DNA from 2 places in the Cellvibrio sp. GW822-FHT04B05 genome. Region 1 is predicted to be linked to the other one. Evidence: predicted binding sites of a transcription regulator. Region 1 holds the regulator's gene; the other holds the start of a gene.
The links. Region 1 encodes LexA, which represses DNA repair genes until DNA is damaged. Its sites were predicted from a motif close to ACTGTNTNTANANACAGT; they were not measured.
Positions count from the first base shown of each region.

Region 2: a site for LexA is predicted at 2,662-2,679, ahead of recN (DNA repair protein RecN). Genes of this name have one in related genera too.

Region 1 is NZ_JBXAMU010000005.1:66,795-76,168, forward strand. Features, by position in the region: gene AC1RJL_RS16085 (hypothetical protein) at 24-290, shown strand; gene AC1RJL_RS16090 (cell division inhibitor SulA) at 429-839, opposite strand; gene lexA (transcriptional repressor LexA) at 832-1,434, opposite strand; gene fliS (flagellar export chaperone FliS) at 1,860-2,246, shown strand; gene AC1RJL_RS16105 (hypothetical protein) at 2,258-2,536, shown strand; gene fliS (flagellar export chaperone FliS) at 2,698-3,105, shown strand; gene AC1RJL_RS16115 (sigma-54-dependent transcriptional regulator) at 3,357-4,817, shown strand; gene bioA (adenosylmethionine--8-amino-7-oxononanoate transaminase) at 4,963-6,267, opposite strand; gene AC1RJL_RS16125 (methyl-accepting chemotaxis protein) at 6,371-7,942, opposite strand; gene AC1RJL_RS16130 (flagellar brake protein) at 8,095-8,919, opposite strand; gene ttcA (tRNA 2-thiocytidine(32) synthetase TtcA) at 9,206-9,374, shown strand, end outside.
Region 2 is NZ_JBXAMU010000003.1:379,833-389,206, reverse strand. Features, by position in the region: gene grpE (nucleotide exchange factor GrpE) at 1-564, opposite strand, end outside; gene AC1RJL_RS11580 (methyl-accepting chemotaxis protein) at 994-2,613, shown strand; gene recN (DNA repair protein RecN) at 2,735-4,402, shown strand; gene fur (ferric iron uptake transcriptional regulator) at 4,534-4,941, opposite strand; gene AC1RJL_RS11565 (outer membrane protein assembly factor BamE) at 5,020-5,475, shown strand; gene AC1RJL_RS11560 (diguanylate cyclase) at 5,535-7,166, opposite strand; gene AC1RJL_RS11555 (cyclic di-GMP phosphodiesterase) at 7,437-8,660, shown strand; gene AC1RJL_RS11550 (response regulator) at 8,674-9,057, opposite strand; gene AC1RJL_RS11545 (PAS domain S-box protein) at 9,117-9,374, opposite strand, start outside.

The DNA of each region.
Region 1 (9,374 bases):
GTCCGTTTCACACTGAGGTACCTATGTCATCTTTCTATGAAATTATTGAGCTGTTGAATGGCGACGTTGCGTTGGCGCGTGCTGACGATGAAAGCAATGAGCCTCTGGTGACAATCCGTTTTTCACAAGAATCGCTGGCTTTCCTGGGGGAAGAAAAGTTTCTGGTCGCTAAAGCAATGATTGAGGCAGGAATGGAAGCTGCAGGTGATATTGCGGACCAACAGGCAGAAGCCATGTTGGACGATTTGGTAGAGGAGTTAAGTGATACTGAGAAGTTGATGCTGCACTAATAGGAAAGGGTATACCGCTTCATAACACAATTGATTCTTTGAATCTACAAAAAACCTACAAACGCTTTCTTTGCCTCCCTGCATTATTCCGATCCTCCAAGCAAGCTTGTCCTGCAAAAATCCTGTAACTAAAAACACTCAGCGAACCCGCAACAATAATCCTTGGCAAGAACCGGTCTTGGCTGCCAGTTCAAGTTGAGCTAGTTCTTTATCGGTCAATTTTCCAGGGCTTGATATCACTGTATGGCTATTGCCAGCCGACAATGCTTCCCAGGTAATCCACAGCAATGTTTGCGGATTTTGGCAGTGAATTACCCGAATATAACGCGTATTAACGCCGTAGGATTCAAGTAGCTCACGGCTGATATTGTGTGGTGCTATCCAGGTAATCCAGCGATCGCTACATGCATTGCTGAGGAAGGCAATCATAGGCAAAAGCAATGCGACTTGTTCGGGTGAATCACTGGTTAGTACCAGCTCGGTTACGCCGCTCGCAGGTTGCTGGCGGGCTGTACTGGTTGGCGGTATTACACGGGCAAGATTAGTCACGACGAATCACTCCTACACTAAGACCTTCAATACTGAATTCCTGATCACGCATATCAACCTGAATCACATCGAACTCGGGATTTTCCGGCCAGAGTTCAACTTGTGGTTTGTTGCTGACTCGCTTGAAGCGTTTTACGGTTACTTCTTCGCCTATACGTGCAACAACAATTTGTCCGTTTCTAACCTGGTCAGTTTTATGAACTGCCAGTAAGTCACCATCAAGAATGCCCGCATCTTTCATGCTCATACCGTGTACACGCAGGAAAAAATCGGCACTGGGAGAGAAAAAGCTTTGGGGAATGTTGCAGTAGTCTTCAATATGCTCTTGCGCGAGTATCGGATTGCCAGCGGCAACGCGACCGATAATAGGAATACCTGATTGCACATCGGGCAGTTTTATTCCGCGAGAAGCACCCGGAATAATTTCGATGGCCCCTTTACGTGCAAGTGCTTTGATATGTTCTTCGGCGGCATTGGCTGACTTAAAGCCGAGAATGCGGGCGATCTCAGCACGCGTCGGCGGATAACCGGTTTCTTCCGCATACTGGCGAATAAGTTGTAGTACCTGTTCCTGGCGCGGCGTTAAGTCAGACATGATGCACTCCTGAATCTGTTTATTTGTACAGTGGTTGTGATTATATACAGTAATTCGGGTTGTGCAATAGTTTTTCAATCTGGTGGTTATTTCACCCTGCCATAGTAGATGCCCTGCAATACCGCATTGGATTGAGTCCGAATCCATAAGGTCAATCCGTCATGCATTCCAGTCCCTCATTTTGCAAACGCAAATATCTGCTGTTGTCCGGCAAGAGGCGATGATTCTGTAACTTGCAGTTTTTAATCCATGAGCAATATAAAACCCTATGCCTGTTGAGGTGTCGGTTATAAGGATAGTTTTTTGCATTATTGCCGGATTCTGGTTAAAGGTTTTTGGGTTTATGCCGTTAGCTTATACGGTCACTGATTATTCAGTATGAGCCGTCAACAGCAATGCAAAATTCAAACAATTTGTGGTGATTTATGAATGCTTATTCTGCCGTACAAAATTATTCCAGCGTAAAAGTTCACTCTGGTGTTGAAACTGCGTCACCTCATCGTTTAATTCAAATGTTGTTTGAAGGTGCATTGGAGCGTATTGCCCAAGCTAAAGGCGCCATGGCGCAAAACCAAATCGCCCGCAAAGGGGAATTGATTAGCAAAGCGGTCGCTATTGTCGGCGGATTGCAAGGCAGTTTGAATGACAATGAAGGTGGCGCGCTCGCAGCCAATCTTGATGGGCTTTATGACTACATCATTCGTCGTTTGACTCAAGCCAACTACGAGAATAATCCAGACTATCTTGACGAATGCGGGCGCTTGCTAGGCGAGATAAAAACCGCTTGGGATGCAATCGGCAATCAGGTGTAGAGAGGGTTATCATGGCAATTTATCTGGTACCAGCACCCGACTATCGTGGCGAGGCTGGTGTAATGGCAATGCGCAATTTGCAGCGTGAGTTGAGCAAGGCGCTGCATGTGGAAGACTGGGAACGCGTCCGCCACCTTGATCGTATTTGCGTGCTGTTAATCGATAAGGTAATCACTGCAAATCGCGATGATAAGTCCACCCTGGTCTGCGCCTTGAGTGAATTAAAAGGTGTGTATGCGGGCTTGATCGCACAATGCCAGCGTGAGGTAACCTTTCTTCAGGCGACCTGATATTGAGTGTTTATGGCTTATTTGGCAGGGGACTTGTGAAAAAAAGTGTTAACGGATACTACTTCATAAGGTTTCTAAAACAACTCTCTTATAGCAAAACTCGCAAAAACGACTTAGCCCTGCTAGCCTTAGTAAACATAACTGCTAGCAGGGGATAGTCCGTGTCTAACTACAATCCACAAGAAGCGCTGAAACAATATCGCCAGTTGGGTATTGAGTCAGAAGTCAGCCATGCTTCACCGCATCGTTTAATTCAATTATTGTTTGAAGGTGCATTAGGTCGCTTGGCGGCAGCTCAAGGTGCTATTGAGCGCGGCGATGCTGCGGCTAAAGGTGAATTGTTGGGCAAGGCCATCAGTATTGTCGGTGGTCTACGCAGTTCGTTGGATATGGGAGCTGGCGAATTGTCAGAGCGTCTTGATCAGCTCTATGAATATATCAACCTGCTACTGCTTGATGCATCCAGACACAGCGATCCAGAAAAAGTAAATGAAGCAATTCAATTGCTGAAGACGGTTAAGTCGGGATGGGATGAGATAGCCCCGCAAGTATCTTCAGAGCAGTCGTAAAATATTGTCAAATTCCCGAAAAATATTGTGAGCGCGATTTTTATTCTGAATGTAAAGTTAAGACATTCTTTTGGCGATTAATTATTCGAGTTGATTAATTAATGCTAAAGCGCCAAAAACATTTCGCCATAAATTTGACTAAGAACCCAGCCTCGTCTATTACTTACTCCAATAAGTCATCTCACCGCCTTGAAAGAATATTTCTTATGCGTTTTCAAGGTTTTGGCATGGAATGAAAAAGGTCTTGGGGTATGTGGCGCAACAATAAAGTTCTTGTTATTGACGATAATCAGTCACGCAGACACGATTTAAAAATCCTGCTGGATTTTCTCAGTGAAACAACGCTTACGTCAGCCAGCGAAACCTGGCAGGCGACTGTCGCTGAAGAAAATAATGGTGAAGATTATGTCGCTATTTTTATCGGTGATTATCGTGACAGTGGCCAATCACTCACGCATCTGCTGAAAGAAATCCGTTCCTGGAATGACGAGTTGGCAATTGTACTGATCGGCGATGAAAACCAGAGCGCGGATGAAAGTTTGGATGACCTCTACCGCTACATGGTTATTGCAACACTCTCTTTGCCTCCTACCTACAACAAGCTTGTTGATACGCTCCACCGCGCGCAGTTGTACCGTGAAGCGCAATCCACCAGCAAGCGCCAGCCACAGCGTCGCCCCGTGCATTTGTTCCGCAGCCTTGTCGGCACCAGCCGGGAAATCCAAAACGTGCGCGAGATGATGGCGCAGGTGGCTGATAAAGATGTATCAGTCCTGATTACCGGAGAGTCGGGTACTGGTAAAGAAGTGGTTGCGCGTAATCTGCATTACAATTCGCCGCGTCGTGACAAACCATTTGTCCCGGTTAATTGCGGGGCAATCCCGGCGGAATTATTGGAAAGCGAGTTATTCGGCCATGAGAAAGGTGCTTTTACCGGCGCAATTAATTCACGCGCCGGGCGTTTTGAACTCGCGGAAGGCGGTACGTTATTTTTGGACGAAATCGGCGATATGCCACTGAATATGCAGGTCAAAATTCTGCGTGTGCTGCAGGAACGTTGCTTTGAGCGTGTGGGCAGTAATAAGACGCAGCCTGTTGATGTACGCATCATTGCGGCAACCCATCGCAATCTCGAACAAATGATTCTTGAAAATACATTCCGCGAAGATTTGTTTTATCGCCTGAATGTATTTCCGATTGAATTGCCATCGTTAAAAGAACGCTCGGAAGACATTCCTTTGCTGATGAATGAATTGGTCTCGCGTATGGAAAGCGAGCAGCGCGGTTCTATTCGTTTTAATTCAGCGGCTATTATGTCACTCTGCCAACATGAGTGGAGCGGTAATGTGCGCGAGCTTGCCAATCTTGTAGAGCGCATGGCGATTATGCATCCCTTCGGGGTGATTGGCGTGCAAGATTTGCCATCCAAGTATCGCCACGTTGATGTAACTGATGAAGATTTTGTGCACGCTCCAGCTAAAGCCAATGGCATTGCTGGTTCGGGTAGTACAGGTTACGTGAGCATGAACGACACACCGTTGTTGCCGGAGCAGGGTATCGATTTGCGTGAGTACATTACCAATTTGGAAATGAGCCTTATCCAGCAAGCGCTGAATGATTGCGGTGGTGTCGTCGCGCGTGCAGCAGATAAGCTCTGCGTTCGTCGTACTACACTGGTGGAAAAAATGCGTAAGTACGATATGCAACGCTAGTCTTTAAATTATCCACATAAAAAATCCCCGCGATAAACTGCACCCAAAAGTTGGACATATGTCCGACAGGATAAGGTGCAGTTTATCGCGGGGATTTTTTTATGTAACTGTGTATTACTATTGAACGTAATAGTAATACTGAAAATTATTTTGCAAGCGTAGCGACGACTTTTAACACTGCAGACGTTAATTTGCTCAATTGTTCTTTGGTGATGATAAAGGGTGGCATCAAGTAAATGATGTTGCCAAAGGGACGAACCCATACACCATTTTCTATAAACTGCGGCATCAACTTGCTAACGTTGATAGTGTTTTCCAATTCGACAACACCGATTGCCCCCAGTACACGAACGTCAGTGACAAAAGAAAAATCTTTGCAGGGCGCCAGTTCTTCGCGCATTTGTTGACCGATATTGACAACAGTATTTTGCCAGTCGGAATGAAGCAGCAAATCAATACTGGCATTTGCCACAGCGCAAGCGAGTGGGTTGGCCATATAGGTGGGGCCATGCATAAAAATGCCGTTCTCACCGGTGCAAATACCATTACTTACTTTATCATTGCAAAGTGTTGCCGCGAGCGTTATGTAGCCTGCGGTCAGGGCTTTGCCGATACATAAAATATCCGGGCTTATGCCGGCGTGCTCACAGGCAAACAATTTACCGGTGCGGCCAAAGCCTGTGGCTATCTCATCGACAATTAATAAAATTTCATTTTTATCGCAAAGCTCCCGTACGCGACGCAAATAATCCGGCGAATAAAAACGCATTCCACCTGCACCTTGAACAATAGGTTCAAGAATAACCGCCGCGATTTTCTGGCGATGCTGTTGAATGAGTTGGGCAAACTTGGCGATGTGTGATTCTTGAAATAGCTCATCAAAAGCGCAGGGTGGTGCTTCTGCAAATAAATGGTGGGACAGGGCGTGATGAAACAGATGATGCATACCGGAATGCGGATCGCAGACTGACATAGCACCAAACGTATCGCCATGATAGCCACGCTTCAAGGTTAAAAACATAGTGCGTTGTGCCTGGCCTTGCGAGTGCCAAAATTGAATGGCCATTTTGAGCGCGACTTCTACAGCGACTGAACCGGAATCGGAAAAAAATACCTTGTTCAATCCTTCCGGTGTAATTTTGGCGAGCGTGGTGGCGAGTTTGACTGCGGGTTCATGGGTGATGCCGGCGAACATCACATGGGCCATTTTTCCTACTTGATCAATCACCGCCTGATTTAAAACCGGATGATTGTAGCCGTGCAGTGTACTCCACCAGGAGGACATACCATCAATCAAGATGCGACCGTCAGTTAGATGCAGTTCTACACCTTGCGCGTGACTTACCGGTGTGACCATTCCGGGTTGTGTGAACGAGGTATAGGGATGCCACACATGGGCGCGATCCAGGCGCAATAAATCATGATTGGCAATTTCTTGAGTGTATATCATGGTAATTCCACATCATTCGTACAAATTTAATTACATGCATTGCCCAAGCTTAACGAAATTTACTGCAAAAATCAGAATCAATTTCGCCAGGCAGGCGGGGGTATTAATTAAATCTGACGATCAAATCCAATTGTTTTTGCGAGAGGTTATCCATTTCACTATTCAAGCCATCCGCTACGCGGATTTCGTTTTGGGTTTGGTCCGAAATGTGAGCGATTGACTGGGTGTTGCGTTCAATCTCCAGTGCCATTGAGGATTGTTCTTCAGCGGCTGTCGCAATCTGGTGTGACATTTGGTCAATGGTATTGACCGAGTGGGAAATTGCATCGAGAGCCGAGCGAACATTACTCATTTCGTGCACGCTGCGATCAGCCATATCCAGACAATTTTTCATATTGATACTGGCATCTTGAGTGGCTTTGCCGAGGTTGCCGATAATGTGTTGGATATCGCCAGTAGATTCTTGTGTCCGTTGCGCCAGTGAGCGCACTTCGTCAGCTACAACCGCAAAGCCGCGCCCTTGTTCTCCTGCACGTGCAGCTTCAATTGCGGCGTTGAGCGCGAGTAGGTTGGTTTGCTCGGCAATACCGCGAATTACATCGACTACATTGGCAATTTTGCTGCTGTCCTCACTCAGTTTGTTGAGCACACTGCCGAGGTTACCGACGGTTTGCGATAAATCATCGATAGCGGTACGCGCGCCTTCAATCACCTTGTTGCCCTTATCTACCTCGTCAATAGCGGCTCCGGTAGCAATGGAGGTTTTATTTGCACCGCCTGCTACTTCCTGCACTGCCAACGCCATTTGTTGCATTGCGGTCGCAACACCGGCAGTTTCATGTTGTTGGGCACTCATGCCTTCATAGGTTTTACGCGCGTGATGATGGGCCTCGCCCGCTTTTTGCTGCAGTTCTTTCGCCGATTCGCCGAAGCGGCCCAGTGCCGTGCGCAGCCGTGCTTTTATTGCATGCTGGGCAAATTCAATTTCACCCAGCGCATCGCAACGGCCAGTATAAATGTAAGCGGCAAAGGGATCGTTTATGGTGGAGCGGGCCTCCTGCAAAGCCTGTGAGATACGGCCTTGCTGCAATATTTGGGTAATGCCGCCGACGATAAGCGCGATGACGACTGTTGCTGCGGCTGAAGCTGGCGACAAGGAGGTAAAGACGCTGGTGGCGATGAGCAACAACATCCAGGTTGCTATCGTAGTAATCGCGCTGCTCCCCAACTGGCTCCAATATTTTTCGAAAGCGGAATAGGGAGCCTTACCTTGATTCAAACGTTCATAAACGAGTTCTGCGCGACGTATCACGGTTGCATCAGCTTTAACGCGAACGGATTCGTAACCATAAACCTGGCCGTTTTGGCGCAGCGGGGTGATGTAGGCATCTACCCAGTAATGGTCGCCGTTTTTGCAGCGGTTTTTAACGATTCCCATCCAGGGTTTGCCGGCCCGCAAAGCAGTCCACAGCATGTCAAAAGCGGCTGCGGGCATGTACGGATGACGTAGGATGTTATGCGGTTGATTGAGTAATTCTTCGCGGCTGAAACCTGAAATGCGACGAAAAGTTTCATTGCAGAATTCAATATCGCCGCGCAGATTGGAGGAGGACACAATTTCGTCGTGAGTTGAGAGATGTACTTCTTTTCCAGTGGTGTGACCATTATTACGCATGAGGCAATTCCTGATATAGCGACAAAAACCAGATCCCTTCGCGCAACGTTTTTAGCGTATTGCAAAAAGCTGACGAACAGATCATCTATCTTGGTTTCTCAAGCCTAGTTCAAAATTGGTGAATCTCTAGCTGGCTTATAGCGATTTACACCTCATGCAGCTGCATAGGCATTGGCGGGTTGGGAATTGGCATATTGTGAATGGGTATGGCTGAGTTGCGATTCGCGCAGAAATTGAGCGAGCGCAATGCGGGTTTCCTCATCCAGATCAATAAACTCAACGCTGATTTGGGTATGGCGATAAGGGCTGCGGCCCATACGGAAGGCACAGATACGGGCGCGGCAGCGAATGTGCAGGTCATCGCTGATATCTACTTCGCACAACGGCAGGAGTGCACCGTGGCGAAGGTAGGGAAGCATATTGCCAGCGACCAGCAAGCGCAGGCCACCGGTGGAAATATCTTGCAAGGTGCCGAAGCTTGGCTCTTGTCCAAGCGTGCGAATTTTTACGGACAGCGGGGATTGGTGGCCTATCGCAAAACGCGGCGCATTGCGTCTGGGCATGTAGTAAACAAATTCGGGGAGCAGGATGGCCAAGCCGGAGGCGCCGTAAGTTGAACCCATTGCGACAATCGAGGCGCGGATCACCAATTGCTCACCATTGCGATGGTGACGCAGGGTAATTTCATCGCCTTCATCAAGCACATGTTGTTGCGGAAAGAGGTCATCGAGCCAAAGCAGGCCGCGCTCGATATCAATTGCCAGAATCATGCTTTGGTACACGCGGTTGGCAGCGCCGACTCTAACTTCCAGCAATTGTCGTTGTTTTTGTAGTTCCCAGAGCGGGATGTATTGATCAGGGATACTGCTAGCGAGGGATAAACCGTCTTCACCGCCTACCGACATAATCGGGGCGGATATTGTGGCTGACGCGGGTTTGCGGAAACCTTTTTTGAACAGTTTATCGAGAAACGACATTACTACCTCCTCGCGGCAAATATTCTCCCCTTAAGGCACACTTCAGGGAACTCTATTTGGGTAAGAGCAAGCCCTATGCCAGATGCTTATGACACCGATGTATTCAGGTAGCAAGGAAGGTTTACGGCTCTTTTTCCCTGTTAACCTGTAATACTGCCATTATAGACCGGCAAAGCTTTGCCGCGTTCAGCCGGGCGATTTCAACTTGCGCGCAAAATCCGTACAATGCGCCGCTCGCTGGCCGGGTTGCCGGTGATCCATTTTTTCCGCATGAGTTGTTGAGTCCATGAAAGAGTTACACGAACGCAAAGATCGCCTCGAATTTAACAAGCTGCAAAAGCGCCTGCGCCGCTTGGTAGGCACGGCTATTGTCGATTACAACATGATCGAGAATGGCGATAAGGTGATGGTGTGCCTCTCCGGTGGTAAAGACTCTTACACCATGCTGGATATCT
Region 2 (9,374 bases), on a different contig from region 1:
TGCCTTGGAAACCACTACCATCGCCGGGCGAACCAAGCGGCCGTGCAAGGTGTAACCTTTTTGGAAGCAGTTGAGCACGGTATTGGGTTCCACATCAGGATTGGGCACTGCAGATACCGCTTGATGTAAATTCGGATCAAATGGCTCGCCTTCCGGACTAACGGCAACCACTTGATAACGCGCCAATGCATCAACAAACGATTTATGAGTTAGTTGGATACCTTCAACGACTGCAGCGAATGCTTCATTGCTGGTGTCGATTGCGGCAAGTGCGCGCTCCAGGTTATCCACTACCGGCAGCAAATCATTGACCATCTTTTCCAAACCGAACTTGTGGGCTTTCTCCACATCCTGCTCGGCGCGACGGCGGGCATTCTGTGCCTCGGCTTGCGAGCGCAGCGATTGCTCTTTGGCAGACTCATAAGCAGTCGCCAAGGTCGCTAATTGCGCCTGCAGCGCGTCAAGGCTCGGCTCGTTAACTGGCTGGGACTGCTCGGTCGCTTCCTCTGCCGGGTTTTGCGGTTCGCCGGTGTTTTGAATATCGGTATAGTCTTGGGTGGACACTGTTTTCTCCAATCGCAGGTTGGGCGGACGCCAGAAACAACATGGGTCCGCTTGAATTACTGTGGGGCCTATATGGGGCTGGGACGGGGGGATTCAAGTTTTTATCACCAAAGTTTTTGCCGGCAGCGACCAATAATCCTGTATGTGGTCGATTTCCTGTAAAGCCGGGTCAGACGTTCGTGTCATTTTTTCCTGTCAAATACAAATCAATCCATGAGTTCAAAAAAATCTCCCGCAAAAAATGCCCTTATCAAGGGCATTTATGATGATTTTTGCGCCAAAATAGTGAATCTGCGTCACATATACTCCCTTGGCATAAAAGCCTTAAAACCTTGCTCAAATACTCTTAAATACCATTTGACAACGTTGTCCACTGCACCTATGGTCATAACTCAAATGTCTATAACTTAGCCACTCCCAGGGGGCACAATGTCACTGCGCGTCAAAATCTGGATCATATCCGCCCAAATCCTAATCGGCTTACTGGGAATTATGCTGATTGGCCTATTCACTGTTCGCTATTCCAGCAATCAGGATAACGCTGCCCGGGTAGAGCAATTACTTAACAGTACCTACGCCACTGTAATCCAGATGGAACAAATGGCCGCACGTGGCGAAATGGATGATGAAACGGCGAAAAAGATCGCCACCACACTGCTGCGCAATAACATTTATCACAAATCGGAATATGTTTACGTCGCCGATGAGAAGCTGAACTTTGTGGCGGCACCACTCGACCCGGAGATCCACGGCACCAGCTTCCACGAATTTAAAGATGGCAATGGCAAGAGCGTAGGAGAAATTCTGCAAAAAGCGGTAGAGAAAGCCCAAGGCGAAACTGCACGCTACAATTGGACCCAAAAACAAGCGGATGGCTCGATTGAAGACAAACTTTCCATCGCCAAGCTTTCGCCGCGCTGGAAATGGGTGGTGGGAACCGGAATCGGTTTTAACGAGGTCAATGCGCGCTTTTGGGAAACTGCCAAGTGGCAGTTGACAATTTGCCTGCTGGTGATGCTGGTCATTGTAGGTCCGGTAGTTATATTCGCACGCAAACTGGATCGCGGCCTGGGCGCCGAGCTTTCAGAAGTGCTTACCCTGGTGCGGGCGGTAGCGGGCGGCGACCTGACCGAACGCAGCTCCCATCAAGCGCCGGAAGACAGCATATATGGATCGGTCGTGCGCATGCGCCATGCATTGCGTGAAGTCATTAGCGGCATCTCGCAAATGGTAGCGCGCCTGCATTCCATCAGCGATGATATTGTCCACAAAGCCGAAACCAGCACCGCCATGGCGGAAGACCAAAGCGTCAACACCATTAAAATTGCCTCGTCTGCCGAAGAATTCAACATGCAAACCAAGGATGCAATGCAGCAGGCCAAAATCGCCACCAACCAAACCGATCATGCATCCAAGACCGCAACCCAGGGCCAGAAAATGATTTCGAATGCGGTCAAAAGCTTTGTTGAGATCGACAACAGCGTGGTGCAAACCCAAGGCAGCATTGATGATCTGGCCGGCCGGATTAACAGTATTTCAGCCGTAATTTCCGTGATCAGCGAAGTCGCCAACCAAACCAACTTGCTCGCGCTGAATGCCGCCATCGAGGCAGCGCGGGCCGGTGAGCAAGGGCGCGGATTTGCGGTAGTCGCCGATGAAGTGCGCCAGCTTGCGCAGCGTACAACTCAAGCGACAACGGAAATTAGCGAGACTATTACCGCCGTGCAAAGCTCCAGCCGCGTCGCCAAGCAAAATATGGATGACATGGTGATCCAGTTGAAAGAGGGCATCGGCCAAACCCGTCAGGGCGGCGAGATTGTCGAGAGCGTGCGCAGCGAGACCGATGAAGTTGCCAAAATGGTGGCGCACATCGGTAACTCCCTGATCGAACACGTACAGGCGAGCAGCTTGATTCTGGAATACGTCAGTCACGTTGAACAGTCATCGTTGGGGACGAAAGATGCCGCACGCGGAACCTTGTTGGCATCGCAGCAAATCCGCGATGCCTCCGACGAGCTCAGCCGTCGCCTGGAAGGTTTCCGCCTGTAACCGCAACATGTACAACTGAGCAGGTGACTTGCCACTCACTCAGCAAATACTGTATAAATAGCCAGACACCTACTACACCAGTGTCTGGCTTTTTTATTGCTGCAACGCTTGCGAGGCGCCCATGCTCACTCACCTGAATATCCAAAATTTTACCTTGGTAGATCGTCTCGATCTGGATATCAAACCCGGTATGACCGTGATTACCGGTGAGACAGGGGCGGGCAAATCGATTGTGCTCGACGCGCTTGCACTAACACTGGGCGATCGCGCCGAGGCCGACCGGGTGCGCACTGGTGCAAGCCGCGCCGATATCACCGCTACCTTCGATACCAGCGCCATTCCCGGTGCCCAGGAATGGCTGCTCAATATGGATTTGCAGCAACCGGATCAGCCGCAGGAATGCCTGCTGCGCCGCCTGATCAATAACGAAGGTAAATCCAAATCCTATATCAATGGCCAGCCGGTCACCTTGCAGCAACTGCGTATTTTGGGTGAGATGCTGATTGATATTCACAGCCAGCATGAACATCAATCGCTATTGATCAAAGATACCCATCGCCGGCTGATCGACGAATTTGCCGGACAAACCGAGCTTGCCAAACAAGTGCGCCTTGCCTTTCGCGAGTGGCAGAGCCGCCTCGAACACTTTATCCACCTGCGCGATAACGCCGCTGATATAAGCGCGCGCTTCCAACTGCTCAGCTATCAATTTAACGAGTTGGAGCAACTGGGTTTGCAACCAGGTGAATTAACCAGGCTGGAAGCCGAACAGCGCAGCCTTGCCAATGCCGAAGAAATTTTGCACGGCAGCCAGCAACTGGCCGCCTTTTGTGGGGACGATGAACAGGGCTTGAGTGTCAATCTGCATCGCGCTTTGCATATATTGCGCAGCCTGCCGGAAAAATCAGCCGCCTTGCAGACCGCAGAAGAACTGCTGACCAGCGCGCAGATTCAAGTCGAAGAAGCGCAGCACGAAATTGATCGCCATATCGACAGTTTTAATCTCGATCCGGCGCGTTTGGCCATTGTCGAAGATCGCCTCTCGGCCATTTACGACCTTGCGCGCAAGCACCGTATCCAACCGGAAGAGTTGCCGGCATTTATCGAAAAACTGAGTGCGGAACTGGAGCAATTACAGGGCGGTGACGGCAAGCTCGACCAACTCGCACAGCAAGTTGCGCAAGCGGAAAAAGCCTATCGCCAGCTTGCAGAGCAATTGTCGGCCAAACGCAGCAAAGCGGGTACCAGCCTCGCCAGGCAAGTAAATGAACAGCTCAAATTATTGGCGATGACCAATGCCAACCTTAGTGTCAGCCTGCTGCCGCTCACTGATAAACCCGGACCCAACGGACTGGAAGACGTGGAATTTTTAATCAGTACCAATCCCGGCCAGGCGCCGCGCCCACTCGCCAAAATTGCATCGGGCGGGGAATTATCGCGCATCAGTTTGGCAATTCAGGTGATCACCGCAAAAACCTCGGCCACACCAACCCTGGTATTTGATGAAGTGGATGTTGGTATTGGCGGCGCGACTGGCGATGTGGTCGGCCAACTCTTGCGGCAATTGGGCGAACGCGGGCAGGTCATTTGTGTGACCCATCTGGCGCAGGTGGCAAGCAAAGGCCACCAGCACTTGCAAGTGGTAAAGACCGCGAGCAAAAAGAGCGCAGAGTCTACGCTGGTAGAACTGACCGGTGAGGGCAAGGTAGAGGAGATTGCACGGATGTTGGGTGGCCTGAAAATTACTGACCAATCGCTGGCCCATGCGCGGGAGATGCTGGAGCTTTAACTCTAACTCTCGCCCGCAAACTCGCAAAATAAAAAGGGCGCGATAATCGCGCCCTCATGCGGTAGAACAAATCAACGTTTTTTCGTACAGCACTACTGTTTACCGCATCCAACACTGGCTTTTCTCTTGCACTAATGTTTCTTTCTTACATACAACACTAAACTGTGATCCGTAAGCTCGAAGCCATACTCTGCAACAATACGTTTTTGCAAGGCTTCAATTTCATCATTATGGAACTCAATGATGGTGCCGGAATCTATATCGACCATGTGATCATGATGCTCACCGCGCGCCACCTCAAATACCGAATGGCCGCCATCGAAATTGTGTCTCACTACCAAACCGGCGGTCTCAAATTGGGTTAATACCCGATATACAGTCGCCAAGCCGACATCGTCACCCTGTTCCATCAGCGCCTTATAAACATCTTCTGCGCTCATGTGATGCTTTTCAGAGGACTCAAGCATTTGCAAAATTTTCACACGTGGCAAGGTCACTTTAAGACCCGCTTTGCGCAGTTCGTGGTTACCGTCTGCCATTATTTCCCCCAAACCCTTCTCAGTGTTCCTGTGGTTCGGGTATTATCCGCGTTCATTTTCGTTAGTGGAAGCCCTTGTATGAAATTAGCCAGCCGAGTTCTCCTGGCCGTTGTCCTATTTACCAGCCTGACCGCTTGCTCCAGCTTCCGCTTTCCTGGTGTTTACAAAATCGGTATCCAACAGGGTCACATCATTACACAAGAGATGGTGGAGAAATTGAAATTGGGCATGTCCAAGCGTCAGGTGCGGTTCGTGCTTGGCAATACCTTGTTGCCCGATACCTTTAATGATGATCGCTGGGACTATCCCTATAGCGTAAGACGCGGCTCCCAAGGCGAAATTACCCAATACCTGTACCGTGTTTATTTTGAAAACGACAAGCTGGTAAAAACCGAAGGTGACTTCCTGCCAGGCAAAGCACCGCTGAGCGGTGAGGAATCAAAACGCTATTTGGAAGATATGAATCGCGATGTTCCTGTTCCTACCGAAGATAGTACCCCGCCAAAAGTACCCGATCCGGAAGAACTTGAATAACAAGCACAGTTTATCGACTAAAAAACGCCCGGTTAAGCCGGGCGCTTTTTTATTTGCAGTTAACGGCTGATACCGATCCGGTTGCGCCCATCTGATTTGGCCCGATAAAGCGCTGCATCCGCCTCCTGCAGCAATTGCTCAGCACGCGCTACACCGGGGCGATAAGACGCAATGCCTGCGCTGAGGGTAACGTTAAACGTGCGCTGGTCAATGGTGAAAGTGATATCGCTGAAACGATGACGCACATCTTCCATCAATGCCTGTGCCTCTTCACGACCGCAGCGCGGCAACACTGCCACAAACTCTTCACCACCGTAACGCCCGACCGCATCGCTCTTGCGCAAGCGCTGGCGTAGCAGGTGAGCTATCGCTTTGATCACTTTGTCACCGGCAGGATGCCCATAGGTATCATTAATTTTTTTGAAATGATCGAGATCCAGCATCACTACACTTAAATTCTCGCCGCTGCGCAAGGCGCGACTTAACTCCATATCGACCTGCTCTTTGATCCGTGAATGCTTGAGCAGGCCAGTCAAACTATCGCGATCCAATGCATCACTCAGCTGACGACTGCGCGCGGCGCGCACCGACACGGCAGTAATCAATTCGCGATCACTGAGCGGTTTACTTAAAAAATCATCGCCCGCGCGCCCCATGGCGACCGCGCGTTTTTCTACATCCTGCTCGGAGGAAAGATAGGTAATCGGGATGCGCAACCAATCCTGGTTGAGGCGAATGACCTGCGCCAATTCGATACCGTTGCAACCGGGCATGTTGATATCAAGCAAAATCAACTCGGGCTGAAAGTCCTGGAGGACATCAAAAATTTCACGCGGATTATTGCTCACCTCAGCACGGATATCAGCTGAATTCAATACCAATTTATAGTGTTCAGCCAACGCCAGGTCATCATCGATAATCAGCACCCGATGCGGTGTACTGCGATGGCGGTCGAGATAGTATTCAAAACAATCGACCAACCGGATAATATCGAGCGGTTTCACAAAATAACCCACGGCGCCGGCGCGCACCGCCGCGTGGTAGGCCTCAAAGTCCGTACGCGTTGTCACAAAAATAACCGGCACAGGCGTCGGTAAATGCTGCTGCAAAATTGCCACCGCTTCCGGGGTTTCGCGGCCTTCTTCGGTAAACATGATGTCGCAGATCATAAAGTCCGGCGGACGGCGCAGCACTTCCGCTTCGGCGGCGGCGATAGTAGCGAAATGCTCAACCTGATGGCCGAAGTGCCGCAGTGTCATGCAGACTTCTTCGGCTATAGTGGGATCATCTTCAAGCACATAAATCAGGGTATTGGTTTTGAGCGGTGCACTCCGGGATACGACCGGAATTTTTTTTGCGTTATCATCTTTGACTTGACCGTCAAGCGCTGCAACCGCAACAGCAAAGATGCGCAACAAGCCGATATCCAAACGATTGTTTGAACGCCATGTCTGCGCCTGCAACTCCAGCTTCTTGGCTTGTTTGCCCAATTCGGGAAAACCAAAACTTCCGGCTGAACCCGCCAGCCTATGCAATTTCTGCGTGAGTTGATCAAGCGTTGCACATTGCAAATCAGGATTGGATAAGTCATTGACCAGCGACCGCAAGCTTTCAATCTCAATAGGCAGGCGCGCAGCATAGTCGTCACGCAAAGCCTGAAGTTTTTTTGCTATTTCAGCATTCTTATCCATGGGCAACCGATATTTAATGTGCGATGACGCAATTTTATTGGCATAACAGTTGACGCACAGTGGCGTCAGTCACAACTTCCACGCCCCCTGAATGGATGAATAATAGGTTCGAATGTGCGGTTTAGCCAATGACTTAACATATCTCTATTGCACTTGCGCAAGTGCGCCAAAATTTATTGCAGTTCACCCGTACCGGTTAAAAATCCCTGACTATACTCAGCAGAACGAACGATAAAGTGTCCATCCCCTCCCTTGCATCCCTGGTTATACATGCTCAAACGAATCGCGGTAAAAGACATACAACTCGGCATGTACATCTGTGAATTTTGTGGTTCATGGATGGAGCATCCTTTTTGGAAAACCAAATTTTTGCTCACCGATGAGAAAGATCTGCACGCAATCCAAACCAGTGGTATTAAGGAACTCTGGATTGATGTGAGCAAAGGCTCTGATAGTAACGCCGGCATTCAAGGGAAGTCAGAAGAGGAGGTTGCGCGTGAAGCCGAAGCGGTTTTACTGGGAGCCAGCAAAAGTCAGGGGAAAGAAAAAATCTCCCTTGAAGACGAAATAAAAACTGCCGCAAAACTCTGCGCTAAAGCCAAAGAAGCGGTCATTGAAATGTTCAGCGATGCGCGCATGGGCAAAGCCATACAGGTAGAGCAAGCACGCGCATTGGTAGACGAAATTTCCAATTCCGTGTTGCGTCAACCACATGCATTGATTAGCCTCGCGCGCTTGAAAACCGCTGATGAATATACCTACATGCATTCGGTTGCAGTGTGCGCGCTGATGATCGCCCTCGCGCGTCAATTGAACCTCGACGACGATATGATCCGCGAGGCGGGTTTTGCCGGCCTGCTGCACGATATTGGCAAAGTCGGCATACCCATGAATGTGCTTAACAAACCCGGCAAACTCACTGACAGCGAATTTGCGATTGTGAAATCCCACCCGGAAGTGGGCGCTAAAATTTTAATTGAAAGTTATCAAGTCAGTCCTTTGGTGCTGGATGTCTGCTTGCATCACCACGAAAAAGTGGATGGCACCGGTTACCCCTACGGACTCAAAAGCGACACCATCAGTATATTTGCCAAGATGGGAGCGGTCTGTGATGTCTATGATGCAATCACCTCCAATCGCCCCTATAAAAAAGGCTGGGCGCCCGCTGACTCGATTCGCAAAATGGCCGAGTGGAGTAAAGGACATTTTGATGAGGCCGTGTTCCAGGCATTTGTTAAAACAGTGGGCATTTATCCCACTGGCTCTCTGGTACGTCTGGAAAGCGGGCGACTCGCCGTGGTAGTCGAGCAGCACGAAAGTTCGCTGCTCAGCCCCAGGGTAAAAGTCTTTTACTCGGCAAAAACCAAAATGCCGATCATCCAGGAGACACTGGATCTGGCACAACTGGTGGGGAAAGAAAAAATTATCGGGCGCGAATCGCCCGACGACTGGGGTTTTAAAAATCTCGACGTGCTTTGGTCGGGAATCGGTTAACCACCTATCTGCACTACTGTCTTGACCAAATATCGCGCAGCTCCTGCGCCAGCGTCATAGGATCAAAAGGTTTGGCGATTACACCTACTGCCCCCAGATTGAGATAACCCGCTACCTCTTGCGGCTGCACCTTTGCCGTCATAAATACCACCGGCGTGGTTGCCAACTCTGGAAACGCACGCAAACCCTTGAGCGTCTCCGGACCATCCATACCCGGCATCATCACATCCAGCAGCACCAGATCCGGTTTGAATTGCACGGCTTTTTGCAATGCCTCGCTGCCGCAACTACAGGGCTCCAAGGTAAAACCATTGATTGTTTCCAGCACCATCATGGCGATGGCCTGAATATCAGGGTCATCTTCAACGTACAAAATACGGGTTAATTCATGAGCCATTGCATATACCTGTTTGATATTTTTGTAGTGCGCCTTGGCGCCGGTCTTATTTCTGCTTCCTACGCGATCGCCCCTACCACAGGAAAGCGGGCAAAAAAAGTCGCTCCCAAACCCGGTTCTGATTCAAAACCAATACTGCCGTGCATGCGTTCGACAAATGCTTTGCTTATCGCCAAGCCCAAACCTGTACCGCCGCGCTGGCGCGAATCCGACGAATCCGCCTGGGCAAACTTTTGAAAGATACGTGTGCGGAATTCATCGCTCACACCGGGGCCGTGATCAACTACAGCAACTTCTGCATATTGTTCGCGCCGTAT